DNA from 4 places in the Desulfosalsimonas propionicica genome. Region 2 is predicted to be linked to each of the others. Evidence: riboswitches for the same ligand, from Rfam matches in the RefSeq annotation. Region 2 holds a riboswitch; each other region holds the start of a gene.
The links. A riboswitch is a leader RNA that binds a small molecule or an ion and turns the genes downstream of it on or off. The one in region 2 is predicted to bind cobalamin.
Positions count from the first base shown of each region.

Region 1: another riboswitch for cobalamin. It lies ahead of thiC (phosphomethylpyrimidine synthase ThiC); the one in region 2 lies ahead of HNR65_RS04720 (TonB-dependent receptor plug domain-containing protein).
Region 3: another riboswitch for cobalamin. It lies ahead of HNR65_RS12045 (hypothetical protein); the one in region 2 lies ahead of HNR65_RS04720 (TonB-dependent receptor plug domain-containing protein).
Region 4: another riboswitch for cobalamin. It lies ahead of HNR65_RS12460 (hypothetical protein); the one in region 2 lies ahead of HNR65_RS04720 (TonB-dependent receptor plug domain-containing protein).

Region 1 is NZ_JACDUS010000008.1:45,417-53,349, reverse strand. It holds gene HNR65_RS12835 (tRNA dihydrouridine synthase) at 1-967, opposite strand, end outside; gene HNR65_RS12830 (periplasmic heavy metal sensor) at 1,289-1,699, opposite strand; gene HNR65_RS12825 (ATP-binding protein) at 2,211-4,007, shown strand; gene HNR65_RS12820 (sigma-54-dependent transcriptional regulator) at 4,011-5,396, shown strand; gene thiC (phosphomethylpyrimidine synthase ThiC) at 5,441-6,787, opposite strand; cobalamin riboswitch at 6,933-7,117, opposite strand; gene HNR65_RS12810 (2Fe-2S iron-sulfur cluster binding domain-containing protein) at 7,244-7,933, opposite strand, start outside.
Region 2 is NZ_JACDUS010000002.1:296,160-304,092, reverse strand. It holds gene HNR65_RS04720 (TonB-dependent receptor plug domain-containing protein) at 1-1,154, opposite strand, end outside; cobalamin riboswitch at 1,307-1,494, opposite strand; gene rsmG (16S rRNA (guanine(527)-N(7))-methyltransferase RsmG) at 1,534-2,205, opposite strand; gene HNR65_RS04710 (DUF4124 domain-containing protein) at 2,638-3,165, opposite strand; gene HNR65_RS04705 (hypothetical protein) at 3,225-3,611, opposite strand; gene HNR65_RS04700 (PilC/PilY family type IV pilus protein) at 3,646-7,933, opposite strand, start outside.
Region 3 is NZ_JACDUS010000007.1:24,951-32,883, reverse strand. It holds gene HNR65_RS12065 (TonB-dependent receptor plug domain-containing protein) at 1-1,276, shown strand, start outside; gene HNR65_RS12060 (TonB-dependent receptor plug domain-containing protein) at 1,325-3,397, shown strand; gene cobO (cob(I)yrinic acid a,c-diamide adenosyltransferase) at 3,505-4,074, shown strand; gene HNR65_RS12050 (hypothetical protein) at 4,186-4,392, shown strand; cobalamin riboswitch at 4,567-4,769, shown strand; gene HNR65_RS12045 (hypothetical protein) at 4,939-5,280, shown strand; gene cobN (cobaltochelatase subunit CobN) at 5,226-7,933, opposite strand, start outside.
Region 4 is NZ_JACDUS010000007.1:116,939-124,871, reverse strand. It holds gene HNR65_RS12465 (DUF3450 domain-containing protein) at 1-767, opposite strand, end outside; gene HNR65_RS12460 (hypothetical protein) at 792-1,055, opposite strand; cobalamin riboswitch at 1,176-1,360, opposite strand; gene mgtE (magnesium transporter) at 1,729-3,039, shown strand; gene HNR65_RS12450 (ArsR/SmtB family transcription factor) at 3,174-3,518, shown strand; gene HNR65_RS12445 (hypothetical protein) at 3,515-3,667, shown strand; gene HNR65_RS12440 (sulfite exporter TauE/SafE family protein) at 3,686-4,441, shown strand; gene HNR65_RS12435 (putative sulfate/molybdate transporter) at 4,454-5,656, shown strand; gene HNR65_RS12430 (ABC transporter ATP-binding protein) at 5,908-6,882, shown strand; gene HNR65_RS12425 (ABC transporter permease) at 6,879-7,616, shown strand; gene HNR65_RS12420 (efflux RND transporter periplasmic adaptor subunit) at 7,665-7,933, shown strand, end outside.

The sequences.
Region 1 (7,933 bases), on a different contig from region 2:
AAAAAGCGTCGATTTCCCTGCGGGCCGCATCCATATCTTTGGCCCGGCGCACCTTTGAGGAAAACTGGTGGCCGTAGACAAAATTGGCGGCAAAATAAACAATCCATTTCCGAAAGCGCCGAAGGGCGTTGACCGACTCATAATAGTGCGCCAGCAGATCCAGCATCCGGTGGGCGCATTTGGGATAAGTCTCTTCGTCAGGCACAAAGCCCCCGGTCCATTGTGCAAAAATCCAGGGCCGCGCCAGGGCCATGCGGCCCAGCGCCACCCCGTGGCAGCCGGTTTTATCAAGCATGGCCCGGCAGTCTTTTTCCGAAAACACCTCTCCGTTGCCAAATACCGGGATGTCCACCGCCTCTTTGACCGCCCGGATATAATCCCATTTCGGCGGTCTGGCGCGCAGATCCGGGGCCACCCGGGGATGAAAAGTCAGCGCGTCTGCGCCTGCATCGGCCAGACGACGGGCCATGTTCACAGCAAGGTCCGGATCATCCTGCCAGCCCGTACGGAATTTTACCGTAACCGGGATATCGACCGCCCCGCGCAGAGCAGCCACAATATCAGCTGCCCTGTCCGGCTGCCGCAGCAGGGCCGCGCCCGCGCCCTGCTTGCAAATGGCGGCCACGCAGCACCCCATGTTGACATCCACCCCGAAAAACCCCTCGGATTCGATCCGCCGGGCCGCCCGGACCATTGTATCCGGGTCTGACCCGAAAATCTGGCAGACCAGGTTTGGCAGTTCAGATGGCCGCCACTGAAATACGGGTGATACCCTGGGATTTTCCTGGGGAAGTGCTTTTGCACTGCACATCTCGGTAAACATGAGTCCGTATCCGCCATACCCGGCCGCCAGGTGCCGGAAGGCCACGTGGGTCAGACCGGCCATGGGCGCCATTAGCAGGCGCGAATCCGCCTGCCGGCCGCCGATGTCGATGGATCGGTTCAGATCTGCTGTCAATTGTGTCATTGGTTTCCTGTTTTCAAGATTGACGGCTTCGTAAAAGTCCAATATCTGCGTTACGCGCGATCCCTCAGAATTTCACGTACGTTAGGTACGCTGCATTCTTCGGAATCGCGCAAGCCTTGATCTTGAACTTTTACAAAGCCGTCAGATCGTGACTTTTTACGAGTGCATCATGATTAGTCCCGGTTTTTTGAAGCAGTATACCACGACCGAGCTGAAAACATAAGGGGACAATAAATGATAGAATGGCGGGATGGAAAGCAGATAAAAAAATGCCCGGAGCTCAACCGACAGGCTTGGCCCCGGGCAGTGGTTGCAGTCGGCCTACCAGCACCGGCCTCCTCTGTGGTAACCCCGTCCGCCGTAGCCGCGGGTTCCAACAGGTGCATTAATGCCGCGGTCCCGGGCCTTTGCCCGAATCTGCTCCCGAATGCTGTTCATTTCCTGCTGTAGCCGCGCGGCCTGCTTCGGGTCGGGATTGCCATTGGCCATCAGCGCATGATACTCACCGCGCTTGCCTGCCAATTCATTTCGAAGATCCGCGGTTTCATCAAGAAAAGCCTGATGCTGCGGTCCGAAGTTTTCGCCGTAATAACAGGTCCCGGCATGGGCTCCGGGTCCGTAGCCCTGATTGTAACCGCCCCCGGGGCCGCCCCGGGGCCCGGCAAATGCCACGCCCGCGATCAGACCGGCCACTGCCAGCACTGTAAGTATGGTAACTGTCTTTTTCATCATTTTTCCTTCCTCCTTTGGGTTATTGATTTTACAGTTTTTTCACAAATGATCTGTTTGACAACTTAAAAGCAACAGGTGTGCCAGCCTTTGAATAAAATTATAACACATTGATTTTTTATAGAAAAAACAATAAGCGCCAACTCAAAAAACATATGGTCATGGATTTTTCACAAGTTTTTGTATATATTTTATACAAGCCTGTAAAAAATATACTCACCAGGGGGCAAACAGGCTTCTTGCAAAGATTTAACTAACCGGTATTTTAAAATATTTTTGTATGTGCGGCACAGGGCATTAAATTTGCATGGATCAATATGATTGCCCTGTAAAAAGCTTTTTATGCTGCTTGGCATTTTTACAGGAAGAAAGCCCTGCGGCCGGGGTCGGTTTTTCCGCCCCATGTTTTTACAACCAATAAATAATAAAAGACAAAATCTTGATTTTACTTAACACTTAATCACTTAAAACTTAACTCTACCTGTAAAAAAGACTTTTTACAGGCCCATAAACTATGATCAACAAAAAGCACATAAGCATATACTCGTTTCCCTGGATGATTATCAGCGCCGCAGCCATCCTGCTGGTCATCGTTGTGTCTCTGGCCGTGAGCAACCACAACCGCGAAAAACAATACATGTCCCAAATTCTGCTGGAAAAAGGCGCTGCGCTGATCAAATCCTTTGAAGCCGGCACCAGAACCGGCATGCGGGCCATGGGCTGGAATGAAAACCAGGTTCAGTACCTGCTCCAGGAACTAGCGGATCAGGCCGATGTCCTCTACATCGCCATTACCGACATAAACGGCCGGATCCTTGCCCACAGTGATCCCGAACAAATCAATGCCCGGTTTTTCGTGAAATCCGGCGATCAGGAGGCCCTGAACCCGGGAGAATCGGCCAAATGGCAACTGACTAAAACACAAAGCGGAAAACCGGCATTTGAGGTTTACAGCTTTTTCAACCCTTTTTCCGGCCGGAACGCAAACCGCCGGCAAATGGGACACCTGCGCCAGTTCGCACCCCGGCCCGGCCGGGCTCAACAAGGCCGGTCCTGGCGCATCCCGGATAATTCTGAAGAAAACAAACAGATCATATTTATCGGATTTGACCGCACCCCGTTTATCGAGGCCCGGCAGCAGGACATTAAGATTACCGCCATTATTTCCTTGGTGCTCTTCATCCTGGGCTTTACAGGCATGGCCATCATGCTCATTGCGCGCAACTACAGAACTACCCGGCAGCGGCTACAGGATACCAGCGCCATGGCCGATCAGGTGGTCGCAAGCCTTCCGGTGGGCCTTATGGTAACCGACGCCGAAGGCAGAATCGTTTTGCATAACCCGGCGGCCGAATCCATTACCGGCCTGGATGCCAAATCCGTGCGCGGACAATTTGCAGACGAGATGCTGCCGGACAACCTGGCGCAGCTGATTTGCCGGCAGCAGGCAGACAAACAAATCATGGAGCATGAACTTGAATGTATATTTTTGCCGGGGCAAAAGCGGGTTCCGCTGAGTGTGAGCTCTACTGGCATCATCAACGAAGACGGGGCCTTTATCGGCAGCATGGTGATTTTACGGGATCTCACAGAAATCAAGGATCTGCAGCAGACTGTCCAGCGCAAGGAAAAACTGGCCGCAGTCGGGGAACTCGCCGCGGGCATCGCCCATGAAATCAGAAATCCGCTGAGTTCGGTCAAGGGCATGGCCACTTATTTCAAAGCCAGGTACGCACAGGACCCGGAAGCACGGGATGCCGCAGCCGTCATGGTCCAGGAAACCGACAGACTGAACCGGGTGATTTCAGAGCTGCTGGAATTTGCCCGCCCTTCGGAAATCAACGCCCGGCCCGCAGATATCAACCCGGTTCTGGACCACTCCCTTCACCTGGTTCGCCAGGAGGCTGCAGAGAAAAACATTGATATCCGGATTTCCAAAGGCCAGAACCTGCCCCATGCAGATATTGATTCAGACCGGTTTATCCAGTGCCTTCTCAACCTGTATTTAAACGCGATTCAATCCATGGAAAGCAGCGGCATCCTTAAGGTGACAAGCAGCCCCGGCACAGATGAAAACATTGTCATCCAGGTCCAAGACAACGGCCCGGGCATTGACCGGGCTGATCTGGCAAAGATATTTGATCCGTATTTCACCACCAAGGCCTCGGGCACCGGACTCGGGCTGGCCATTGTTCATAAAATAGTGGAAAGTCACAACGGGCGCATCACTGTTAAAAGCTCTCCTGAGGAAGGCACGGTTTTTACCATCACCCTGCCGGCTTCAGCCAATGCGGCAACAAAAGAGGCATGACAAATGGAAAACAAAAATCTTTCGGAAATTCTGGTGGTTGATGATGACCCGGGCCATCGCACCACCTTAAGGACCTTATTGAAAACCTGGGGCTACAACATCAGCGAAGCAGATGGCGGCCGGGCCGCGGTGGACCGGGTCAGGCAGCGCCCATTTGAGCTGATTCTGATGGATGTCCGCATGGCGAAGATGGGCGGCATTGATGCCCTAAAGGAGATCAAGGCCTACAATCCCGCCATCCCCATTGTCATCATGACGGCCTATTCATCGGTTCAATCCGCGGTGGAGGCCATGAAGGCCGGGGCTTATGATTACCTGACCAAGCCCCTGGACTTTGACGAACTGCAGTTAACCATTCAAAGGGCCCTTGAACACACGCGGCTCAAGCACGAAAACCAGGACCTGAAGGCGCGGCTTAAAAACCTTGCAGAAAGCCGGCAGATTGTTTCCGTCAGCACGCAGATGAAATCCCTGCTGGATATGGTGGTCACCATCGCGCCCTCTGAGGCCACGGTTTTGATCACCGGGGCAAGCGGCACCGGCAAGGAACTCATTGCCCGGGCGGTTCACGCCAACAGCAGCCGCAGCAGCGGGCCCATGGTTTCGGTCAACTGCGCGGCCCTGACAGAGTCGCTTCTGGAATCCGAGCTTTTCGGTCACGAAAAAGGCGCATTCACCGGGGCTGACAAGCGCAGAGAGGGACGGTTTGTCCGGGCGCACCAGGGCAGCCTGTTTCTCGACGAGGTCGGAGAAATGTCAATGGCCATGCAGGCCAAGCTGCTGCGGGTGCTCCAGGAGGGTGAAATCCAGCGCGTGGGCGGAGAAAACCCGGTTGCCGTGGACGTCCGGATTCTTGCGGCCACAAACAAGGACCTGGGGCAGATGGTGGCAGACGGCCAATTCCGGGAGGATCTGTTTTACCGGTTAAACGTGGTCAACCTCCACATTCCGCCCCTGGCCCAACGCACTGACGACATCGCCGCACTGGCACAGCATTTCATAAACCAGTATGCAGGGCGGAACCGCAAGCCCATCAAGGGCTTTACGCCCAGGGCCATGGATGATCTGCTCAAATACCCGTGGCCCGGAAACGTACGGGAACTGGAAAACGCGGTGGAACGCGCGGTCATCCTGTCGCCCGGCGAATACATCACGGAAAAAGACCTGCCCTTAAACATTTCGCAAAACAACGGCCGGGCGCAACCGCAAGCTGCCACGCAAGCCGGGGCTGCCGGGGCTGATGAAGGCGGCTCCCTTGACAAAATGGAACAATCCGCCATTGTCAGCGCCCTGGAACGGGCCGGGGGCAACAAAAGCGAGGCGGCCCGGCTGCTGGGCATCACCCGGAGAACCCTTTACAACAAGCTGGAAAAATACGGCCTCGGGTAAAGCCGGCAGCCGGGCCCTTTGCTTTGAGCCGGCGCCCGGCCCTGTTATGCGCCGCCGCCCTGTGCGGCGGTACTGCGCCCCGGCGCCTGCTTGTCTCCGCCAATGTCTTGTGCAAACAAGGCCATGCCCTTTTTCATGGCGCAAAAATCACCGCACATAGTGCAGGTCTCTGCCTTTTCCGGGGCCCGGGAGTCCCTGATCCGCCTTGCCTCCTCCGGAAACATCAAAAGACTTTCCAGGTCCTGCCACTGCATGTCGCGCCTGGCCAAAGCCGCCATTTTCTCGGTCTCCCGCCGCTCCGGATATTTGGAGATATCGCCGATGCGGGCGGCCAGGCGCGTGGCACGCACCCCCTGGCGGACATCTTCGGCATTGGGCAGGGCCAGGTGCTCGGCCGGGGTGATGTAGCAGATCAGATCCGCCCCGTAGCGTGCAGAACTGGCCGCACCGACGGCGGCGGTGATGTGGTCTAAGCCCGCACCGGTATCGGCCGGAATCGGGCCGAGCACGTAATACGGGGCATTGCCTGACATTCGCTTTTCAAGCATGATGTTGCCCTGGATTTCATCCATGGGCACATGACCCGGCCCTTCCACCATCATCTGGCAGCCCGCGTCGCGGCCAATTTCGGCAAGCTCGCAGTTGATAACCATCTCGGCCACCTGGGCCCGGTCGTGGCTGTCATGGATGGCCCCGGCCCGGATGCCATTTCCAAGGGAGAGCACGGCGTCATATTTTTTCATGATCCCGCATACCCGGTCAAACTGCTCGTATAAGGGATTTTCCCTGCCGGTTTTCTCCATCCAGGCCACCATAAACGTGCCCCCCTTGGAGGCCAGGCCGCCGTAACGGAATTTCTGCCGGCGCAGCCGCTCGATGGTGTAACGGTTGACCCCGCAGTGGATGGCCATGAAACTCAGGCCGTCTGCAAGCTGTTTTTCAATAAGATCAAACAGATACTCGGGATCCATACGGGTGGGATCACCGGTTTTCCGGATGGTGTCGTGAAACGCCTGATACAGGGGCACGTTTCCCACCGGCAGGCTCGTGCTGTGGATGACCGCCCGGCGCACGGCGTCAAGATCGCCTGCGGCAGACAGTTCCATGAGGGTGTCTGCGCCTTCTGCTTCGGCCACCCGGGTTTTTTCCACCTCCAGGGCGATATCGCAGATATCCGAGGATGTGCCGATGGAAGCATTGACCTTGGTGCGAAGGCCGGTGCCGATACCCACCACCTTCTGGCCGGACCGGCCGGGGTTGTTGGGAATCACGATCCGGCCGGCTGCCACCTGACGAACAATCTGCTCCACGGCCATGTTTTCGTCTTCGGCCACCCGCTGCATCAGCGGAGTGACCCGGTTTTGCCGGGCGAGTTCAAGCTGGGTTTCCATGTTTGCCTCCTTTTTAATCCATTTTGATGAGTTCGGAGAAAGTCGGTTCTGCCGATTTTCCGATTCAAACAAAAACCCCGGCCAAATAAAAAAAGGGCTCCGACCGGAGATTTTCCTCCCGTCGAAACCCTTTGCCATCGGATTCCGATATCGCCTGTTGCAGGCACGTCTTCTGGCTTGCCGGATTTCACCCGCCCTCTGCCTTCCCGCAGGGGATTTAAGCCTGCAGTGGCCGCATCATTGATGCGAAAAGACGGTATTTCCGGTTACAGCGCCGGGTGCGCCGCGGATTTGCACCGCGTTCCGTTTGCCTGAACCGCAACATTTGCTGCTTCTGATTTTTGAAACACCTTTATCCCTTTTTGCCGCCGGTGTCAAGCCGGGTAAAAAGAGACAGAATAAGGATGTGTAAAAAACCTCCCCGGCTATCAAAAGCCAGAGAGGTTTTATTTCAAACTATTCCCGCTCTTCGATTTCCTCCCAGATCTTTTTCATGGTGTGTTGAACTATGCGTTTCCGGTCGCGGTAACTGGTGTGGAGCAGGTCATGTGACTTGTGGGAATACGGTTTGCCCAAAAAATCGTCATATAGTTTAATGATAAGCGGGTTGTTGTGGGACTGACGTACTGGTGCTTCACGATCTATATTATAGAGTGCTGCCTGGCGTGCCTGCCAGGAACTCTGGTATGCGTGTTTGCTCCGGGGTTGTCCCCCGCCGCCCATACAGCCGCCCGGACAGGCCATGACCTCCACGAAATGGTAGTCTGCCTCTCCGTTTTGAACAGCCTCCACCACCTGCCTGGCCCCCTTGAGGCTGTGGGCCACGGCAACCCGCACCGTAGGATTGCCTTCGCCCATATCAATGGTGGCCTCGCGAACGTGTTCAAGTCCCCGGACCGCCTCCATCTCGATGGGTCCCAGCTCAAGGCCGGTTATCTTCTTGTGGACCGTTCGCAGGGCAGCCTCCATTACACCGCCGGTTGTGCCGAAAATGGCCGCGGCCCCGGTGTATTCACCCATGTAGATGTTGTCAAAGGCCGAGGGTTCAAGCTCCGGAAGCTTTGTCCCTTCCCGTTTCAGCAGCCGGGCGAACTCTCGAGTGGTGAGCACCACGTCCACATCGGGAATGCCGTCCTGTATGAACTC
Region 2 (7,933 bases):
TCGTAGCGGAGTCCTCCGGTTATGGTGAGGCGGTCTTCAAAATACCTCGCTTTGCCAAGGATAAAATATGCCGGATTGTCAAACTCAGTTTTTTGGGGGGCGTTCTGACTGGTTTCATAATTGATCCAATCAACACCGGATGTTATGGTATATTTTCCTGGATCCCAGGTAAGCTGAGCTTGGGCGCCCTGAAAATCAGTCTTTCTTTCAAAATTATCAGTATTGGTCGGAATATCATAAAAATTATATTCATCATCACCTGTGAAATACCGTGTTTTCCAGGAAAAGATTCCATTCCTTGCGGTCCCCTCGTATATTAAGTCGATAGACTCATTCAGATTGTCCACGTAGTCATCCGGATCATTTTGACTTAACATATCTGGACTGCCGACTTTGTCTGCCTCATGGCTTGTATACATAAGGCCTATCCGGTTTTCAGGCAAAAACTCATAGCCAAGGTTTAAGCTGATATTTTTCTTTTCATCATAGCCGGTGTTTTTGTATTTTTCATCTTCTGCAGTATCATAATCATCCATGCTGCTAATGCTTGCGGCACCGGAAAAGTCAAAATTTCCACTTTTTCCGGAGAAACCAGCCTTGCTTTCCTGATAGCCAAAACTGCCAAGCGTGCCTTTTGCAAAAAAAGCCGGATTGTCTTTTCCCTGTTTTGTGATCACATTAATCACACCTCCGATGGCTGTAGAGCCGTATTGAACAGATGCGGGGCCGCGTATGATTTCCACTCTCTCGATATTTTCTGTCATGATTGTAGCCACGTTGGAGGTTCCGCTTCTGCGGCCGTTTAACAATACCAATACTTTGCTGTCCAGGTCACTACCCATTGAATCACCCCGGAACCCCCGAATTCCAATGGCAATTTGATTCCCGGGTGTCTTGTAAATATGTCCGATATTTTCTTCTGCCAGTAAATCTCCCAGGTTCGTGGCTGAAGACATTTGGATATCCTCTTCATTTAAAACCGTTACACTGGCATCGACCTCCTGCAAAGGTTCCTCAATGCGTTGCCCTGTAACCACAACCTCTTCCAGTCTCATCGCGGAGAGATCACTGCTGCCACCCGTTTCTTGTGCCATACCTGACAGGGGCCATAACATGCCAAGAATACATGCCAGGCAAACCATCTTTCCTTTCATCGCAGTTTCTCCTTCTGCTCATTTTGGTTGCAAGTTCCGTCCCAAGCCCAAAAAAAATCCCCGGACCGATATTTTCATCGATCCGGGGATGTCCCTTTTTTATCCTCAGATACATGCAGCCGCCGGGTTTTCTGGTCCGCGCATATCCCGGAGGCTATTTTCTCATTCAGGCAGGTCTTCTGACTTTTGGATCATCCGAGTTGCCGCGCCTTCCCCTTTCTTTTTTTGAAAAAGTGGCTTTTTGCGACTTTCGTCCCCAATTACAGCGGCGGGCCCGTCCCCGATTTTAACGAGGTTCCCTTTTCAGCCTTTGTAAGGCACCTGAAATGATATGTTGCGCATATGTTAATGAAACATAACAGGAAAAGTCAAGAAGAAATTACAAATCAGCTTTGACCATCACCACCACCCGGTCAATGCCCAGCCCAGGCAACCGATATTTCTCCAGCCTCACCCGGCCGCCTTCCCCTACTTGCTTGCCAAGCCCGGCGTCTTCCAGCTCAGTCTCATACCCCCTGCCCTTCATGGCCATGAGCACGCCGCCGGGTTTTAGCAGCGGCGCGGCCAGATTCATGAGCTCTGCCAGGGAAGTCACAGCCCGGCTGACCACCACGTCAAACTTTTGATCTTCCCCTGCCAGATCCTCGGCCCGCACATGCCGGGCGCAGATGTTTTCAAGCCCCAGGCGCCGGATAGCATACCCCACAAAGCTGATCCGTTTGCGCCGGCTGTCAATCAGGGTTAAATCCAGCTCCGGAAACGCGATTTTCATGGGAATACCGGGAATGCCCGCCCCGGTTCCCAGGTCCAGCACCCTGGCCCCGGATGCAATAAATTTTGCCGGCACCATGGAATCGAGCATCAGGTTTTCGGCAATTTCCAGAGGATCCTCCACACTAGTGAGATTCAAACGCTCTCCGGCTTCAAGCAGTTCTTCGGCAAATCGTTCCAAATTCCCGATTTTATAATCATCCAGAACGAGTCCAAGCCCTTTTCCTGCCTGAGCCACCCAGTCCTGCCACTGATGCCAGTTGGTCTGCTTTTCTTTCATATGTGGGTCAGCCACATGGCTGTTCTTTTAGTCTGGCAAAGCAAGCATTCGCAATTTGGCTGCCCTGTCATAACCTTTTATTCCCTGCTTGAACCGGTCAAGATCTGTGTTAAAAAAAATTCTGGCCAGATAAAAATTTAATTTTTTAAAGCGCTCGTCAGGTACAAGGCGCCGGAGCCAGATCTCTTTGAGATCAGCTTCATTGTAATGGTTGAAAGGCAGTTTGATGTCATCCACATCCCCGTATTTTACAACCGTTTCCACAAGCAGTGCAGTATCGATTTCTTTCAGGGAAATTTTTTTGGAATAACTCCAAAAGCATGCCCCCATCTAATGCGAAAAGTTGTGATTTGGGATGATGTCAATACCGGGAAATCGTATTGCGGAAAAACCCCTTCTTCCGGATCAATGATGGTGGAAAAAAACTTCTTCCTACCTCTGCCCGGCATTATCCTCTTTATCATTTATACGGCCGTTTAAGCGCTTGATTTTTTCGCTGAACGCCTTTTCCTGCTCGTTATAGCGTCTTATCCTGGAATTGAGCTCACGAATCTTCCGGGCATGGGCATTTCGTTCACTTTTGGTCATGTCATCAGTTGATTTCTGCTTTAGTTCCTGTTTTTCATTTTGCAGTTCTTGGTAAGTCTGCTGTAATTTTTCTCTTTCGCTATCCAGTTGTTTCGCGGTATTTTCTAATTTCCCGTCCCAGGTCTCCCCCGAGGCATGTCTGTTCTGTGACTGATTTCTTTTTCTGCTCTCCGGCCGTGTGCTCTCAGGGCGTGAAGAAACCGAATCAAATTTTTTCAGGGTTTCGCTGCTGTGTTCCGGTATCTGGGAAATATCATCCGTGTAATGCAACTTTCCGTTTTCATCTTTATACTGATAATATTCTGCCTCAACAGGGAGGCTCCATAAAAATAAAACAGGCATAACCAAAATAATATATACGAAAATTTTCATAATAATATCCTTATAATACTTGGCAACAAGCAGCAAACCACCTGAATAGTCCCGGAAGGTCACCTTCGGGATGGGCGTTTAAGTCTTTTTACCTCTATTACCTCCCCCTCATCGTTAAACCGCACACCCACATAGTCGCCCTCTCTGACTCCTGTTGTCCTTGCTTTATTACCGGCAATGTTAAAATTCCTGTCTCCAACCACGATTCTTGTATCGAATTTATAGTCAAGCGGGCCGATAACATCAAAATATTTTCTGGTTGTTTTTGAAAAGTCCGTTTCAGACGAATTGTAATTGGGAGCAGGACGAATCCGTTCTATTTTGACATCTGTCCTGTCGTTTTGTGCACTCGCATTGCTGCAAGGAAATCCGAGGATAACAGCAAATGCAAGAATGCAAGAATAAAAAACAATCTTTTTGGCTATAGGCTTTATTGCAGCATACATAAAACTGTATCCTTTCGATTGAATGAAAAAAGAATTATTGAAGTATACGCCAGTAGACCATTCCCTCCGGCCGCTCTGAAGATGCCTCTTCCTGTATATCACCTGTGGAATCGGTAAGATAATCCATATCCCCTATAGAAGTGGGAGTATAGATCATCTGGTCAAAAGATTTGCCGCTTTTTTCTGCATCGTCGTCTTTATTGACTTTATTATCCCCGGTGGTGTCAAACTGGGGGTTGTTTGAGCGGCCGCCGCTGCATGCGCTGACCCTGTACAGCCAGGAATATCCGCCTGCATCGCATGGGGATTCTGACGGAATAGACGAAATAAAGTTCACAATCCCGGAATCCCGTGCGGAGCCCGAACGAAGCGAGGGATCCCGTATAACCCGGGCGCGCTCATCAAGCAGATTGAAATACCACCCGGCATGATCGGTTTCACTGTCTATATCCCCTTCAGTAGGAGTAAAATAACTAATTGAATTATCAGAAAACATACGCCAATCGCTTCCGGCAGCACTTGCGGTCTGCTCAAGCAGCGTTAAACTGTCCGCGTTGTCAGGCGCGTTTGAAAGGACAGGATTAGCAGCTGTTGCCGTAAATTCTCCCAGATATCTGGAGGCCTGTTCATCTTCAGGCCAGGCGTCCTGCCAGTCCCAAACCCCGTAAAAACTTTGTTGATCGGTATTTTCAAAATCTGTCATTGCAATATACTGTCCGGTTCCAAAAACCACGAAATATCCTTCCTGCCCCGGTTCGCAGCCCATCCGCATAACGTCCGGCTCCACGGTAATGGGCTGGCCTCCGCTGTCATTGCTGACCTTTATAAGGGGTTCTGGATTCGTTTCCGTCCCGTATGCGATCTTCCAGTCACTTATCTCGTATAGATCGTCTCCGTTAGTATCCGTCAAATCAAATTTCCAGAGATTGCCTTTCAAATCGCCGGCATACACGTAATCGGCATACCCATCTGAATTCACGTCCGTTATGGCCGGAGATGACAGCCCGTTGCAGCCGACTGCACCGGTATCTATCTTTGTAACCGACAATAGTGCACCGGTTTCATCGTCTACATCCAGAATATACAATACTGCGCTTTCATTTTCACTGCCGTAGCCGTTTCCGAATATCACCACCCATCCGGCTGCCCTGGTTTTTACAATATAACCGGAGCTGTAGGAATAGCCCAGGTCGCTGTCATCAACAACCCCATCTCCGTTGCTGTCAGCTGCATATTCCCATTTCACAAGATCTGCTGCGCTGACCTCACTTATTGCATCCGAATCGCTCACGTTGAGACCGAAATAGCCCTTGCCGCCCTTGCGAAGCCCGCCGACAAGCAAAGTTGTGGTATCGCTGATCTTTCGCACAAAGGGAGCCCCGTCCACATAAAACTGGTGGCTGTAATCTGTTGAAGCCAGACCAGGCAGACTCCCCTTATCAATAAGAATCTTGGGGATGTAAGCGAACTTTTCTTCTCCGGTTTCTGCGTCAAAGACATGGAGCATACCGTTGTTGGCTCCAACGTAGACAACACCATTATAATACTCAGGGGAAGAATGCACCACGTCACCGAGCTTGCTGGCCCGGGTTCTGTATGTACCTCCGTTTGAAACATTATTTGACGGATCTCCCCGCAGGTAGTTTACAAGATTTTCTTCATAAGGAACCCCGGATTGTCCGTATCGAAACGGAACTCCGCTGGTACCGTCATAAGTAATTATTTCCCGGCTGTCCCATGATACTTCTTCGAGCTCCAAACTCGCACTCCAGATTGTGGACCCGACAGACCCGCTTTCCAGTTCTACCTCTTTGGCCATGACATCTCCGTGCCAGTTATCGGTGTTGTAAATCCCCTGATAAATGGTGGTGCCAACAGTACGCTGGACAGAATTGGTGGCAACAGAAGCAGCCGATCCAAGCCTGGACTCTATATCCTCCATCATCTCGCCCATGGCATCTATTAATTCCTGGGGATTACTGGCGTTAATGTATTTTCCGCGTCCGTTTACCGCTGCATGATACAGATCATCGATCTTGTTCTGCTCTGAATCTCCGGGATTTGGCCAGTAAGGACAGGAGCCCCCCCTCCCGCATTCAGGATATACACTGCGGTCAATGGTTCCGGTTACGCCAAAAGACACTGAATAGGTAATCATATGCTGGTGGGCGGCCTGATCCCAGTTTCGCGTGGGTACTACATCGGAAAGGTCTGGGTTCAGATCGTCTTCGTAATATTTCATGGCAACATCTGCAAGGGTGTTATAATATGAGTCCCCGAACGGATCCCCGTCAAAATCAGTGTCGTCATTTCCGTCTTCATTTCCAATAGACGGATTGCTTCCGTTCCAGTACCCGTCTGTCATGGCAATGCTGAATGCCTGCTGGCATGCTCCGCCCTTGTCCTCTGTAAAATACGGGTAGCTGTCTTCAGACATGTAACCGCTTACATAGGCCGGCATTGAAGAAATTGACGAAGGTCTGAGCCCCCCGCCGCTTCCGCTGAAATATTCTCCCAGCTGTTTCAAACCTGTTCGCAGAGGAGTACCGCCGCTTGAATCCAGCGTGTAAAGAGATCCCAGAAGGCTTTCTGCTTCCTCATACAGGGTGCCATCGAGATCCACCTGAATGGGAAGGGCATGCTGTTCAAGCCGTTTATGGATCGTTAGTATACCGATATAGACGCCCTGCACATCATCTATTACGTTGGCAACCGCATTTTTTGCTGTCAACTCCCTTTTTCGGTAAAATGAATACCAGTTGCCAAAATTGACCCGCTCCTCATTATAGCTGCGACCGGTGACAATTTCAGAAGGCGGATCACTCGCCTTTTCCAGTTCATAGACACTATCAACTTTCATATTGTCGTTTGCATCGTTTATCCTCCAATACTCGATTTCACCGTCCAGATTAACAAGATACATGGTGCCGTCATCTGCCTGAACGTAATAATGAGCCCTAACAAGGTTTATGGGCGAGGGTCCGGAAGAAGGCATAAACGCCACCCCATCTGCACACATCCCGCTGTTGTCTGCTTCCTGGTCGATTTTTACAATTCCCGAGCCGTTAAACTCGATACCCGAAGCAATCTGCACCCATTCACCGTGGTTTTCCTTCTGGTTTACCGAGGCACTGGCCTTTTCAGTGCCATCATCGTAAACCGTATATTCTACATTCTCAAGACGGGAGTCGCCTCCCCCCGTCCAGCGGGCATATACTGTATAGCTTTCAGACGAATCCAGGTTATTCGCAGTCCATGTGGCCGTGTAATTCCCGGAGCCGTCATCTGTATAAAGGTAATCCTCTCCGTACTGTTCTCCGTTTTCCGCAAAAGACCATCCGCTGCCCGCTGCAAACAAAACATTCGGATCAGAGACGGTAAACGTGGGCTCCAGCCTGATTGCATCAACTGCCACGTAATCGTTGCTGGTTGTCCCTGCACAATTCAGGGTGATCTGTGCTGCATTGCTGCCCGCGTCAAAATCATATGTTCCCAGTGATTCCCATTGCTGCGTAACGCCGGGACCGTGTTGACTCCGTGTTACCGTTGTAGTTCCACCGGAATGATCAATTGTGTATTCGGCACTGTCTGTCCTATTGGTATTTATGGAAAAGCTTGCAACAACTTCGTATTCCCCGGAATCTTCCACATCAAACTGCCAGGTGGCGGATACCGCCCCTCCGTTTAAATTGATATTCTGGTAGTTTCCGTTATAAAAATCCTCATTATCATAGTTATTCCAGCCGGATTCCCTGGTATAGGAAAACCCGGGCTCAGTATCGTCCACGGCTACCATGCCGGCAGTTTCATTGCTGTTGTCAACTATGACTCCCCCGGCGACAAGAATATCTGCTGTACTGATTCCTTCACCGAAGTCGTAATAGGTTTCATTCATATTCAGGGTATAGTCATCCGAGGTGGGCAAAGAACGCGGATTGTCAGGGTCCATGTCATAAGCGGGTGTATCCGGCAGGGGATCAGTCCAGGCAGGCGTATCTGTTACAGATAACTCGTGCCACCTGGGCCAGGGCTCGTATGTCACACCAGGGTTATAATACATCTTGTTTGTTTCAGACCACTGGGTGACCCATTCCATTCTACGATCAACATCCAGGGGAGGCCAGGAATATGAGTAAATGTCGCCAGGATCATCAAATACGTACCCGTATCCGTGATAAAGCCCGCTGCTGTCAGCGTAATCATCGGTCATCATCATGGACCAGTCCATGGAGCCTGAATCATCAAGCAGAAACATGATAAGCCCCGGACCTGCCTGCTCCTGAGTGTCAAGGGGTATGTCTGCCAAATAATCAAACACGCAT
Region 3 (7,933 bases), on a different contig from region 2:
CAGTCTGAACCTGGGCTATGAATTTCTGCCCGATCACAGAATCGGATTCATCTATCAGTACTATGACGCCAGCCACATCGGTGATGGCGGAACACTGGCGCCGGGCTATTATAAAGATCCTGATGATTATATGGACAAAAGCCTGGAGTCGTACGATTTCATCTACGAAGGAGCGACCCGGGACAAACTGTTTTCATGGAAGGCCAGATATTTTACCTCAGAGGACGAAAACACCAATTACGTTGTCACCAGCGACACAAGCGCGCTTGATTACAAATCAACCACTGAACCTGAGGGTGCGCAGGCCCAAATGACCTGGAGCCCGAAAAATTATCGCCTGACTGCGGGTGTTGACTGGATCCATTACGATCTTTCCTCAACTTCGACGCCAAAAAAAGGAGAATATGACAACCCCTCTTATTTCCTTCTCGGCAAGGCCGATTACCTGGACAAACGGCTTATTTTATCCGCAGGCCTACGCTACGACGACTATGAATACAAAGCCAAGGACCAGAATATAAAATCCGAAGATGAAAACACAACGCCACAGATCGGGATCGCCTACCTGCCTGTCGAGAATCTCAAGTTAAGGATCAACTATGCCGAAGGATTTAGAATGCCGGCACCGGGAGAACTGGCCTATGATATTTTCTCTTATGGAGTGCAATACTCCGGCAACCCCGATTTAAAACCGGAGCAAAGTCAGACTTATGAAGCAGGCCTGGATTTCTATTACAAATATTTTGATGCGTCACTGACTTATTTCCATACTGAATATAAAGACAAGATCAGCGGAACTTTCATCAGTCCCACAGAGTATACCTATCTCAACATTGGAGAAGCCACTGTTTCAGGCTTTGAGGGCGAGCTTTCATATAACCTGGCCCATCTCCTTAATTTGTCAACCTGGCAGATAAAACCTTATGCCAGTTTTGTCTACCTCCTGGACTATACAAATGAAGAAACCGGTGAAGACCTGGAACAGATTTCCGAATACAAAGGGGCGTGCGGGATACGGGTTCACGACTTAGAAGGCTTCTCAGCCGCATTCAACCTGACCTACACAGACCATTTGACTGACTATGGCGGCGAAAAACTGCCCAGTTATGCAGTGGCCAATCTTTCAGTGGAAAAACGGCTTGTCAATTGGGGCCGTTATGGAGACATGAGCCTGCGCGGCGAAATAAAAAACCTTTTTGACAGGGATTATGCCCACAAAGACGGTTATCCCATGCCCGGACGCAATTTTGCCATAGGGCTTCGTTATCAGTTTTAAGTAAGGACAGGCGACAAAAACCAAATCATACGGACATGGAGGACCGCGATGACGTGCCACATAAAATTGTGTGCCAAACTGCTTCTGCTCATACTCGTGTTCGCGTGCGCCCCGACGGGAGTTGCAGCCTTTGCAAATGAGGCAAAAGACGCAAGGGAAAGCACTGGAACGCAGGAACCCGGGGAAGCAAAAACAACCGAAATGGATGACATGGTGGTCAAGTCCACCAAGATCGAGCGCAAAATTGAGCATATCACGGACTCGGTAACCGTTGTCACCGAAGACCGGATCAAGCTGGGGGGCTTTACAGACACAACCGAGATTCTTCGCTTCACCCCCAGTGTCGAGTTCAAGCAGGCCGGCGGCCCGGGCCAGTTCAATTATCCAAAGCTTCGGGGATACGATGATGGTCATTTTCTGGTGCTTGTCAACGGTATGAAGATCAATGAGGCCTATGGTGCCGGAACCGGCCATTTTCTCGGGCATATCGACCCCCGACTGATCGGATCCGTGGAAATTCTCCGCGGCCCCCAGGCCTCATTGTACGGCTCGGATACCACAGCCGGCGTGATGTCCTATACAACCATAAGCGGGGAACCTGGTGTTCATTACAATGTGGGGACCGAATACGGCTCCCTGGAATGGAAAAAGGGATACGGCAGCGTGCGGGGCGGTAGGGAGACCTGGGATTATGCCGTGGCTGCGGCCTACACCGACAGCGGCGGGGTCCACGACGAGGAGTATTACAAAAACCTGTCCCCTGCCCTTAAACTCGGCTGGCATCCCGGCCCTTTTGATGTGGAACTGGCCTATTTGTATGTCAAAAGCGAGTTTCAGGCGGCTGAACTCAATGAATCCAATGAATTCCTCGAGAACCGGGATGCGCATTATGCCTTTCAAACCCCGGACCCGAATAACGCCAACGAGTATGAACATCACATCACCACCCTGAATATCTCCCACCGGATCAATGATGCCTTTCGCCAGAAAATGATGCTGGGCTGGTTTGAGAAAGATCATTACCGCAATGACAAGGATGATGGTCTGCTGGGATATGAAACCGCACCCTTTGACAATTTTACCTATGACGGGGTCGCATATAATAAGGGTGAGGCCGTTCCGATTTACGATAAAGGTACAGGCGAGGCATATGGCTACGATCACAAGAATCTGATGACGGACTACAACCTGATATGGGATATGCAGATAGGCAATGCCGGTTCCAATACCATGCTTTACGGGTTTGAATACCTGTACCAGGAAGGCGGGAAATGGGGGCGGTATGGCGATGTCTCAGCGGATACTTACAACTACTCATTTTATGTCAATGACCAGTTAATGCTCCTGAATGACGCCATGATTATTTCCGCCGGCCTGCGGCGGGATGAACATGAAGTCTATGGCAGTGAGACCACCGGCAAGCTCGGCTCGGCCTATACATTTCTCCGGACCGGGACCACCCTGTTTGCAAACTACGGGACCAGCTTCAGGGCCCCCACGTTTTCCAACCTCTATGATCCGTCCTATGGAAACCAAAACATCGAACCTGAGACCGGCTGGACAGTTGAAGGCGGTGTTCGCCAGGAATTCATGAACGGTCGGTTAAACGCGGAACTGACCTATTACTACTCGGAATTGGATGATGTCATTGTTTTTGATCACACCATCGTCAATCCAAGACGGGACTCGGGTTATGGCCAATACGCCAACCGGGATTCCCAGGAAGTCAGCGGCCTGGAATTCTCATTTGGCGCAGCCCTGACCGACCACCTGAATCTTCGCGGCAACTACACCTATACCGGATCGCACAGCAAAGAGGCCGGAGAACGCTACCGAACCGTCCAGATCGCCAGAAATAAAGGCAATATCAGTCTTTTTTATGAAACGGCAAAATACAATTTCGGGGTTACCGGCTATTACTGCGGCCCGCGACTGCGCTGGAAAGGGGACCTCGAAATGGAGGATTATTTCCGGCTGGATGTTTCCGGCCGCTACGAGGTTTATGAAGGCCTGAACCTCTATGGCCGCATCGAAAACCTGCTGGACGAAGCCATCGAAGAAGGCCTCGGGTATGAACAGCCTGGTTTTTACGCAATCATGGGCATTGAATATTCTCTTTAGCATCAACTGAAATAGCTGCGCCATGAAATCCCTTACGCCATAGGCGATGTGAAGACGAAATTTCAGGGCAGCAAAATCGACCTCATGACCGCTGCCCAGGTTGCAAAATGGCAGCTGAAATGGCGACTGGAGGAACAAATCAAATGAAAAAAAGATTGAAAAAAGGATTATTGATGGTGTTTACCGGAGACGGCAAGGGCAAGACCACATCCGCCCTGGGCCTTTCCCTGAGAAGCGCGGGCCATGGGCTTAACGTCTGCTTCATCCAGTTTATCAAAGGCTCCTGGAAATACGGGGAGATGGATGCGGTGGGCCGGTTTGACGGCCTGATCGATTTCCACGTTATGGGCCGTGGCTTTACCTGGAAATCCGACAACCTGGAAGAGGACAAGGCGGCTGCGCGCGAGGCCTGGGCGTTTGCCCAAAACGCCATAAATTCCGGCAAGTATCATCTGGTGGTCCTCGACGAGTTTACCTACCTGCTCAACTACGGCATGGTGGATATGGATACGGTTCTCTCGGCCCTTGCGGGCAGGCCTTCCGGGATGAATGTGGCCGTCACCGGCCGCGACGCCCCGAAGCCGCTCATGGCCGCGGCTGACCTGGTATCGGAAACCAGGGCCCTCAAACATCCCTATCAAGCGGGGATCACGGCACAGAAAGGCATCGAGTTTTGACTCTCCATCGCCTGCTCAACTTCAGTACCCATCCGGGCGAAACCGGGTTGACCCATATCTGATTGGAAAAACAAAATTTTTATTAAGGCCAAAATTCGAGGGGGTATTTTTATGTATCTATACTGGCGCATACAGCAGGACCTGAACTGCCTGGGCGAAGTGATCCGCTTTCATGATCCCGCCTTTGCCAACGCCTTTCACAAATGGGTGCGCAAGAATTTCAACAGCATTGCCCTGGCAGAAGACTTTTACCCGGACGAGGACTCCTCCAGGCACTTCATGGAAACCAATCATGCCGGAACTGAGACAACGGTCTGACCCATTGTTATAAAAATCGCAATATACGGAAAAGGCGAACTCGGTAAATGCTTGCCCGGATCTGGTCTTTGGCGACGAGGCTTTTATCAGCTGTTTCCGCGCCCGGCGCCACCCGGTTGCAGACATAGCTCCTTTTTTCCGGAACTTTCCCTTGACAGTCTGCTGTGCAGCCAATATGAATAAAAGTGTTAGGGTGTAGTTTGCTTAATAGGGAATCCCGTGAAAGCCGGGAGCGGTCCCGCCGCTGTAACCCCGATCCGTCTCATGATGACGGAGACCTTTTCAGCCTTTGTGCGCCACTGTAGGGCTCAAGCCCCATGGGAAGGCCGCTGAGAAGGCGGGGGAGCCAGAAGACCTGCCTTGACCCATATATCGGTGTTTCTGCGGAGCTACAGATGCCGAACCTGATGGACAGCTCCGAATGGACAAATTGTTCCATTCGCAATAGATGAGGGCCAAGAAAACTGGGTGCAGCCCTCCAGACACCGTTGCACGTGTCTGGAGGGCTTTTTTATTTGGAAAACCCTTTAAAATAAAGAGGCTGCTATGATGAAGCTTTTTGCCGCCCCTAGCCATCCGGCATGGCAAATGAGCGAACCTGTCTATGTTATTCGGTACGGCAAATTTTTCCGCACGGTGTATCACCCGGAGGGATGGTCGGATGTGCCGGATTACGAACTCAGCGTTGATGGCAGGATCTATCGCACACCCCATCACAAACTGGGGGCAAGCGAGGAGGCGGATTATGTGATCGGAAGGGACCATGGGCTCTACCGGGCAGCCGGCCATCCGGATAAGGACGATGCTTCTGCTGCTGCGCCGGTTTTTCCGTTTCACTCAGCCTGCTCGTCGGTTGCCGCCTCAACCTCGCCTTCCGCATCCAGATAGGCATTCCTGAGGGCATCCAGGGTTTCCGCGTCCGTCCGCCACATGCCTCGCTGCACAGCTTCCAGGAGTTTATTCAGGATGTTTTGCAGGGCATAGGGGTTGACCTGCTTCATCCATTCCTGCATATTCGCGTCCAGGGCCACTTTCCGGGCAAAGCGCTGATACATCCAGTCATCCACCACGCCGGCGGTAGCATCCCAGCCCAAGATGATGTCCATGGCCTTGGATATATCGCCCGCGCCTTTAAATCCGTGGCGTTTCAGACCTTCCAGCCATTTGGGGTTTAACAGGCGCGCGCGGAAGATATGCCGGGCTTCCTCAGTGGTGGTGCGGACCGCTGCCCGGTCCGGATCGGCCGAGTCGCCGGCCAGAGAAAAGGGTCGGCCTCCGGTCACCGCGTGCACGGCCGTGATCAGGCCGCCGTGGTAGTTGTAGAAATCCGTACAGCTCATCATGTCCTTTTCCCGGGTGTCCTCGTTTTTAACCGTCACCGACATCCGGGAAAGTGCCTTGCGGAAGCTCTTTTCCGACGACTCGCCAAAGCTGTTTTTTCCGTAGGCATAAGAAGAGCACTGAATATACATATTGCCCAGGTCATCAACCGTCTCCCAGGCCTTTGATTCCACAAGCTGGGCCACGCCCGCGCCATAGCTGCCGGGAGCAGAGCCAAAGATGCGGTATGTGGCCTGACGGAAAGCGTCTATTCCTTCAAGCCCTTGTCCGGCCAGCTCCGCCAAATCCAGGGTGACATGGCGACGGATAAAATTGGTCTCAGGCGCCTCGGCAAGCGCAGCCACCATCTGCACCGCCTGATCGATCAAGTCCACAAGCAGCGGAAAGGCATCGCGGAAAATGCCGGAAATTCTCGGGGAGACGTCAATGCGCGGCCGGCCGAGTTCGGCTGCGGGAATAATTTCAACACCGCGCACATTGCCGGAGCCTTTCTGCCATACCGGCCGAACTCCCAAAAGATAGAGGATTTCCGCCACATCATCACCCTTGGAGCGCATGGTCGGGCTTGCCCACAGGATCAGGCCCACGCTGTCCGGATAGCTTCCGTGTTCGTCAAGGTAACGCGCCATCAAGGCATCCCCCAGTTTGCGGCCCACTTCCCAGGCCGCAGGGGTGGGAATCTTCTGAGGGTCCACGGAATAAAAATTTCGACCCGTGGGAAGAATGTGCGCCTGTCCGCGGCTGGGAGCCCCGGACGGGCCGGGCGGCACAAAACGGCCCTCCAGAGCGCCAAGACAGGCGATCCTTTCGTTTTCCGTCTGCTGAAGCCGCGGAGCCAGATCATTTTGGACAAACTCAAGGGCTTCGGTCACCGCCGGATGGGCTTTGCCCAGATGCTGCCGCTGGGCCTCCACTGCCGCGTCCGCTTCTTTTCCCGAATTCATCAGATCCCCTACCAAATCCTCACAAAGCTGCCGGGCTTTTTCCAGCACCTGGCCCCCGGTCTCAACAGCCGCGCCGATTACCGGCCGGCCCCGGCTGTTAAATACCTGTTCGGGGTCATAGCCCAAGGCCCTTAAAACCGCTTCGCGAAGCGAGGGCACCGATCCGTTGGCCAGGCGCATGATCTGGACCAGGGTCCGGATCAATTGAGCATTCTCCGGCGGCCGGCCCAGGGTATGCAGGCCGTCTGCAATGGTGGTATCCGATATTTCTCCCAAATACTCATGAAGGGTTTCAATAAAGGCGGCCACGTCGGAAAGAGCGGCTTTGCGAGTGAGGTTCAGGTCATTTACAAGATCGGCCGCTTCAGCGGCCTCCCATATCATGGGCGCCAGGATCTCCAGCTTGGCCGGGTCCTGGACTGCGGCCTCCTGATATTCCAATAGCCGATTTTCCAGATCCGCCAGCTCCTCGTAGAGCCCTGCGTTTGTCAGGGCCGGCGGCAGGTGATCAATTATACAGGCATAAGAGCGACGCTTGGCCTGGGTGCCTTCGCCGGGGTCATTTATTATATAGGGATAGATATTGGGCAGATCCCCTATGGCAAGATCCGGGTAGCACTCCGGCCCAAGGCCCACGGCTTTTCCCGGCAGCCACTCCAGGCTCCCGTGTTTTCCCACATGGATCACTGCATCCGCGCCAAAGACCTCCCTGATCCACCGGTAGTGGGCCAGGTAATGATGGGGCGGGGCCATGTGCGGGTCATGGTAGAGCTTGTCCACTTGCTCTAAATATCCCCTGGGCGGCTGAATGGTGATAAACAGATTGCCGTTTAAAAACCCGGGGAAAAGCAGTCGCTGCTCATGGACAAAAAGATCGCCGGGCACCGGCCCCCAGTCCGCCTGGATTTGCTCCTGAATCGGCCGGGGCAGTGCCTTGTGCCATGGCTTATAATATTCCGGGCCGGCTGTTGCCCGGGACCGGTCGGCCATCTGATCGGGCGGGAGAAAGCGCTGGTCACAGGTCATGCAGGCAGTCAGCGCCCGGGCCAGCTCGTTGCCGTCCGTATAGAGATGATCCACCCGGTAGCCCTTTCCGTTCATGGCCGCCACCAGATCCGTGACGCTGGCAAAAGAATCCAGCCCCGACGCGCAGCCGATGCGATCGTTTCGCGGCGGGTAATGATGAAAGACAATGGCAACTTTTTTTTCCGCGTTTTTCTTTCGGCGAAGCGCCGCCCAGTTCAAGGCAAGGCGAA
Region 4 (7,933 bases), on a different contig from region 2:
CCCAGCGGCAGAGTGAGCAGTTCGGCCGGCTGCCGTTGGGCGGCGATGTCAATGGCTGCGGCAATATTGCTGTTGTGTGTCGCAGGCAGCTTTTCCCATCGGTTTTCCGCCGCATTGAACCAGCCGCATTCCTCCTGGTCCATGGTCTGGTAAAACAGGCTGATTCTTCCCAGGCGAAAAATATTTGCCCTGAGGCTGCGGCCGTCCACCTCAATGCTTTTTTGATAGGCCTCAATGGTGTTTCCGTATTCAGCCTCCACCAACAGGGCTTCCATGACCCTGCGGTATTTTTCGCTCACTGATTTGCCGGGATCTGCCATCAATTCCCCGATCCGGTCCAGTCTTTTTTCCCGCTCCGCTGCAAGAAAGGGCAAATCGTTTTCAACCACCTCTTCGAGCCTGTCTGCGGTCTGCAAGATAAAGGGTTCGATGTCTTCGGTGATCTGCTCTATATCTGCGAGCTTTTTTTCCTTACCGGCAATCCGCTTCTCAGCAGCAGCCTTTTTTTTCTCCAAAAGCGCCCGCTCTTTTTCCAGCCGTGTTTTTTTGTCCTGAAGCCGGTCATAAGCAGCGGTCAGTTCCTGTTTTTCTTCCTGCCACTGTTCGCGTTCTTTCTGGGTCTGTTTGCGGGTCTGCACTGACTCGAAGACGTTGCTGCGCACCTTTTCGCCGGTATCGCCGCCTTCCGCGGTTTGCGCGGGGCAGGTGCCGGCAAGAAACAAGGCCAGGAAAACGCCAGCCAGTATCGCCGTAAATTTCAATTTCATGATCAAGCTCCTGATCCCGTCATTTTATATTTTCAAATATGATGGAAAAGTGAAAAGCCCAATATCTGCGATGCGCCGCATTCCTGCGACACAAAAAAAAGCCACGAGGACAGATACAGGTCTTTTCTCCTGTGTCAGCCTTCGTGGCTTTTGTGTACTTTTCTGCATTTGTACACGCCCCGGGCCTGCACAAATGATGCTGTTTTTAAAAAACGCTTTATGGAAATGCTTCTGATTTCCGATTGTTTTAAAGAAATAGGCATAGTCAAAAGTTCCCGTTGCTGTCAAGACAAATCTCTTCAGGGCGCAACAGCCAAATAAAAAATCCCGGATCGCTTAAACGATCCGGGATTTCCCTTTTTTATCCGCAGATTGATTCCGGGGCACAACCTTGCCAGCACAGTCAAACCCCTTGCATCTGTTCAGGCAGGTCTTCTGGCTCACGGATCAATCTACCGGCTGCGCCTTCCCGATCTTATTGACCAGTGGCATTGTGCAGCTTTCGTCCCCGTTTACAGCGGCGGGCCCGTCCCCGATTCACACGGGGTTCCCTGTTCGGCTTTGTTAAAAGCACCCGGACAGATCAAATTTTAAGTATATGTTTATAATAATACAAAAAACGCATTGTCAAGGGGAATCGTTTCCCTTTGCCCTTTCCGGCCCACAAGCGGTCGTTTCCGAACTGCGCGCCCGGCGTCACGAACAGATGCCAACGCGGCTGTGCTTGTGATCACCTTGCATTTTTGTCCTCCTTTGGTTTACAAGGAGAGTAACGATCACACAATTGAAATAAGATGGCGCCATCGAAAAACTTATTCTTTACGAAACTGTCAAATAAAGCCGGGGACTGAAAACAAAGTAAACGGGATCAAATGATTTCCTTTTTGAATGCGGAATATTTACAGGAATTTACAACTACGCAATGCGCGTTACCTGTTAAATGACCAGGTGAGGAGTGCCCATGGAACAGGAATCTTCTTTGCTTCCGCTGGTAGAAAAATTCTTTGAGCACGATACGGCTGCCGCTGCGCGCAGCCTGGCGAGAATGACCGAAGAAGAGGCGGTTGAAGTTCTGGGTGCGCTGCCGGCGCCGCTGGCCGTGCGTGCCGTTCGCCATCTGCAGGTCGGGTACACGGCAGCGCTGCTAAAAGACGCAGAACCGGCTATATTCCGGGAAATTGCATCGTCTCTGGATCCCCAGCTGGCTGCAACCATTTTCATGCATCTACCCAATGAGGCCCGGGAGCGCCTGCTCGAACATATACCCGGAAAGCTCAAAAAACAGATCCAGGAACTTCTCACCTATCCCGAGGACAGCGTCGGACGGCTCATGACCACGGATTTCCTTTCCTTTCACAAGGAGGTTACCGCCCGGGAGGCCGTCGAAAAGATCCGCTCTCTTGCCAGAAAACGGCTGCCCGCTTCTTATGGCTATGTCGTGGATGAAGAAGAACGCCTCGTTGGCGTAATGAACATGCGGGATCTGATGCTGGCTTCTCCCGAACAGCCCCTGGAATCGATGATGCGGACAAACGTATTTTCGATCCATGCCTTTGTTGACAGGGAACAGGCGGGCAACGAGCTGTCCAAAAGAAGATATTTTGCAGCCCCGATTGTTGACAGCGAAAACCATATGCTGGGCATCATCAAGGCCGAACAGCTGATCCATGGCATTCAGGACGAGGCCACAGAGGACTTCCAGCGGATGTTTGGCGCCGGAGCCGATGAACGGCCCTTTTCACCAATTCTTTTTTCTCTGAAAAAACGTCTGCCCTGGCTGCACGTAAACCTGGCCACGGCCTTTCTGGCGGCCGCCGTGGTGGCCATGTTTGAGGGCCTGATCGCCAGGCTCACCATCCTGGCGGTTTTTCTTCCTGTGGTGGCCGGTCAGGGCGGCAACGCCGGCGCCCAGTCCCTGGCTGTGGTGATGCGGGGATTGGTCATGCGCGAGATTCCGGGCAACAAGGTTTCAAAGCTGATCCTGAAGGAAGGGGCACTATGTGCGGCAAGCGGCGTGGTTATCGGCCTGGTCACGGCAATGGTGGCCTGGGTCTGGAACGGCAACCCTTTCCTGGGCCTGGTCATCGGCCTGGGGATGTTTTTCAACCTGGTGCTTGCCGGGCTGTCCGGTGCTGCAATCCCAGTGCTGATGAAAAAGCTGGGACTTGATCCGGCACAGTGCTCCAGCATCATCCTGACTACTGTGACCGACGTGATGGGATTTCTGATTTTCCTGGGCCTGGCCGCCGCATTTCAGGCGCAGCTGATTTAGGCAAACATGGATTCCGCATAGCCGGGATTCACCATATATCAATACCGCCTCAACTATGCATAAAATTTTTCCCATTGACAGGCACGCGCCTGCATAATAGTATCTGCGTAATTGCTTAATCAAATGGAGGATGGATGCCAACTGCGGAAAATGCTGCGCGGATATTCAAGGTTTTGTCTGTGGACACGCGCGTGCGGATGATCGATCTGCTCAAAACCCGCACCCTGTGTGTCAATGCAATGGCCAAATCACTGAACATCTCGCCAGCGGCCGTGTCCCAGCATTTGCGGATACTGCGGGACGCAGACATCGTGATCGGCGAAAAACGCGGTTATTTCGTCCACTACCGGGTCAATGAAGAAACATTGGCCAAATGGCATAAAACCGCAAACCATCTGCTGGACCCAAGCCCGGCCAAACCCTTTATCATCGCCGGGTCATTAAAAAATTCAAATTCAGACAAAGGAGGTCAGTCATGAGTCAAGACAACAATTGCTGCCAAAACCCAGAACTCTTAAAAAACGCACCCGAAAAATGCACGAACGAACAGATTCGCATCTGCCACGGAGACGTTGAGAACCACGCCTGCACGTGCAATTCCCCGAAGCAGGAAAAAAATGAAAAATAAGCTTTAGGCGCTGCTGCCATGAACATCTCTGTTGCCCTGTTTGGGGCCATATTTTTCATCTCGTTTCTGCTCACCATGGTGGGGCTGGGAGGCGGACTGATATTTTCCCCGCTTTTTGTGATTTTGGGATTTACAAAAAGCGCTGCGGCTTCCGCCTCCCTGTTTTTAAACCTGGTGGCGGCCGGATCAGCGGCCTATGCCTACGCACGCAAAAAAATGGTGGATTTTTCCCTGTCCATCCCTTTGATCGTATCCTCGGCCCTGGCCGCACCCGTGGGCTCCTTTTTAAATGTCCGCATCGCCCTTGGCCCGTTTCTTCTGGTCATGGCCGCAGTGCTGGCTGCAGCCGGCCTTCGCATGCTGTTTTCCCCGCAGGGGCAAGACGAAGAAAGCTATTTGGCGCCATGGAAAAAAATGGCCGGCGGTATTGTCATCGGCGCGTGCATCGGCCTTCTGGGCGGACTTCTGGGAATCGGCGGGGGCGTTTTTGTGGTGCCGCTTTTAATTTACGTACTCAAAACCCCCACCAAAATTGCAGCGGCATCATCGACGTTTATCGTGTGCTTTTCTTCGCTCACGGGCTTTTTGGGCTATGTGTCCATGGAAGCCATCAATTGGTGGTTTATCCTGCCTGCGGCAGTTGCCTCTTTTGCCGGGGGCCAGGCCGGAGCCAGGCTGATGAGCACCCGGCTGAAGGGAAAAACCATCCGGGTTTTGTTCAGCCTGGTGCTGTTTGCCCTGTGTGCCAGGCTCTTGCACCAGTACTTTGCATAGCCGAAAGGAAGCATGATGTCCGAGACTTTCAGATTCAACCGCATGGAGCTTGCAGGGTCCCTGGGGGATCTGGGCACACTTCTGCCCATTGCCATTGCCATGGTGCTTGTAAACGGGCTCGACCCCCTGGGCCTGTTTTTGAGCATCGGGATTTTTTTCATCCTCTCAGGGATCTATTTCGGTATCACGGTGCCGGTCCAACCCATGAAGGTCATCGGCGCCTATGCCATTGCCACATCGCTTAGCGCAGACCAGATTCTTGCCTCGTCTCTTCTCATGGGGGTTTTTCTTTTGATCGTCGGGGTGACCGGGGCAATTGATCTGATCCGAAAAGCCACGCCGCAGTCGGTCATCCGGGGGGTTCAGCTTTCCACGGGTGCGCTTCTGATTTCCGGCGGCATCAAGTTCATCATCGGAACATCACGGTTCCAGGAAATCCACGACGCAGTGGAGCCATACCTGGCCTTCCAGACCATTGGTCCGGTTCCGATCAGCTTGATCATCGGCGGTATCGCCGCAGTTATAACCCTTCTTTTGCTGGACAACAAAAAATTCCCAGCAGGCCTGATCGTTGTGGCCGGCGGCCTTGCAGCCGGCCTGGCCCTGGGGGCAAGAGTGGATTTCGGAAATGGCGGAATCGGGTTTCACGTGCCGGAGTTGTTTGCCTTCGGACTGCCGGGAAAGGTTGATTTCACATTTGCCCTATTTGCCCTGGTTCTGCCCCAGCTTCCCATGAGCCTGGGCAATGCGGTGCTTGCATATACGGATCTTTCCAGGGAGTATTTCGGAGAGCGATCCAAAAAGGTAACCAACCGGAGGGCCTGCATCAGTATGGCACTCGCCAATTTCATGAGCTTCTGCCTGGGCGGGATGCCGCTTTGCCACGGTGCTGGCGGACTGGCCGCGCATTACCGGTTCGGGGCGCGGACAGCCGGCTCTAACCTGATGATCGGCCTGATCTTTGCCGTGCTGGCGCTCGTGCTGGGCGAAAACATCATCAGCGTGCTGAACCTGCTGCCCATGGCCATTTTAGGCGTTTTGCTGGTGTTTGCCGGATCTCAGCTCAGCCTGACCATTATGGATCTTACCAGCCGTAAGGATTATTTCGTGGCCACCCTGATTCTGGGTATTACCCTGGCATCTAACCTGGCTGTCGGTTTTATTGCCGGGATGGTCGTGGCTTGGATACTGAAGTGGGACAGACTATCGGTTTAGGTCAAATCATGTGTTGTAAAAAAGATATAGATGACATACTCGGACAGGTGCAATTGTGTAAAAGTACCGGGCATATGCGACGGCTGCTGGATACAGCCATGCAATGCCAAAATTGCCGGGAAACCATACAGACCTACGGAGAAAGCATATACAATTGCAGATGCCGCAATAATTTTCGTATGGAACTTCAAAAAATGCTTTTCTCAATCCAAAGAAACGATTGATTTTTTCAGCCGGCAAAGCAGGAACAAATGCATCCATCCATTCTTGTTGAAAATCTTTCCAAGCGTTTTGAAAATGTGGCGGCGCTCTCAGAGGTTTCTTTTTCCGTGGGCAGGGGCGAACTATTTGGCTTTTTGGGGCCCAATGGCGCGGGCAAGACCACCACGATCAATATGTTAACCGGCCTGGCCCGCCCGGACACGGGCACAATCCGGATTGCGGGAATTGACTGCACACAGAAAAACCGGCAGGCCCAGCATTTGATCGGTGTGGTCCCGGATGAAAGCAATCTGTATCCCGAGCTTTCGGGTTTTGACAATCTTTGCTTCTGTGCCGCACTATACGGAATGGCAAAGCCGGACAGGCAGCGTCGGGCACGTGAGCTGCTGGCCGACTTCGGCCTTAAAGACGCGGCAGACCGTCGGTTTTCCGGATATTCCAAGGGCATGAAGCGCAAGCTCACCATTGCCGCAGGCATTATACACCAGCCGGAAATTCTTTTTTTAGACGAGCCCACCACCGGCATTGATGTTGCCAGCGCCCGGCATCTGCGTCAGTTAATAGACGACCTGCACCAGGGCGGCACCACCATATTTCTGACCACTCATTACATCGAAGAAGCCGAGCGACTTTGCGACCGCATTGCCTTTATCGTCGCAGGCCGCATCGTGGAAATCAGCAGCGTGGCTGACCTGCTCCAGCCCCTGCAGGCAAAACACGTGGTGGAAATTGCCTGCGAAAACCCGAATGACGGCATAACTGACCGGCTTTCCGGAGCCTTTGCCGGATTGGCGTTTTCATCCCCGAAACAGGGCCTCATCCGGGTGGAGGCGGACAAACCGGTCAAGGCCGGCGCAATTGTCCATTTTCTGGAAGAACAGGGATTTGAAGTGTCAGAGGCAAAAAAAATCAAACCGTCTCTGGAGGAGGTTTTTGTCCGGATCACCGGCATTGAGGCCAATGCCCTGGAAAACGGGAATCAAAAGGGAAACCGTATGAAATGAAAGCCTGGACTGCTTTTTTCAATATCGTTTTAAAAGACATGCGGACCTATTACCTAAAACCGCCCAATATCAGCTGGGGACTTATTTTCCCCCTGGCCTGGACAGGCATGTTTTTCATAAAATCAGGAAGCGGTCTTGGCACCATCCCCACGCTGCTGCCGGCAGTGGTGGCCGTATCCATCCTGTTTGGCACCACCTCCATGCTGGCTGTGACCGTAACCTTTGAAAAAAAGCAGCGCTCCTTTGAACGGCTGCTGCTGGCCCCGATTTCCCTGGAACTGCTGATGCTGGCCAAAACCGGCGGAGCCATTTTGTTTGGCACGGCAAACGCTTTTGTGCCGGTGATCATGGCCGCCTTTTTAATGGACATGTCCGAAGTGGTCTGGGCCGCATTTGTGCCGGCTGTGGTCATGATCGCCGTGGCATCCACATTTCTGGGGCTTTTTATTGCCGTGGCCGTCAGCGAGGTATTCGAGGCCCAGACCTTTTCCAACTTTTTCCGGTTTCCCATGATTTTTCTCTGCGGCCTGTTTTTCCCCATCGCGCATCTGCCATTTTTTTTAAAGCCCGTCTCCTACGTCCTGCCCCTGACCTACGGGGCGGACGTGCTCCACGGGGCCGTGCACGGAGCCCACATCATGCCCTATTGGCTGGATCTGTCCATACTGGCGGCCTTCTGCATCGGGCTGTTTATGTTGAGCCTTCGCAATATCAAAAAACACTGGATTGCCTGAACCGGCGGCCACAGCCAGACGCCGGCATAAACCCAAAGCGGATAAACCATGAAAACCAGATCGGTCCTGATTGCGCTTTTGCTCATATTTGCCGCTGCCGCCGGCGCCTATGTTCTCTACTCCATCTTCTCCGGAAGCCCGGACAGCAAAGAATCGGCCAAACCCAAAAAAATCCCGGTAGTGGAAACAGCCGCAGCCGTTGAGACCACAGTCTTTCAAAAACTGGATCTCACCGGCTCCGTAGAGGCCTACCGCGTGGCCCACCTGGCATCGCCTGCCGAAGGACCGGTGGAAAATATTTTCGTGCGCGAAGGCGA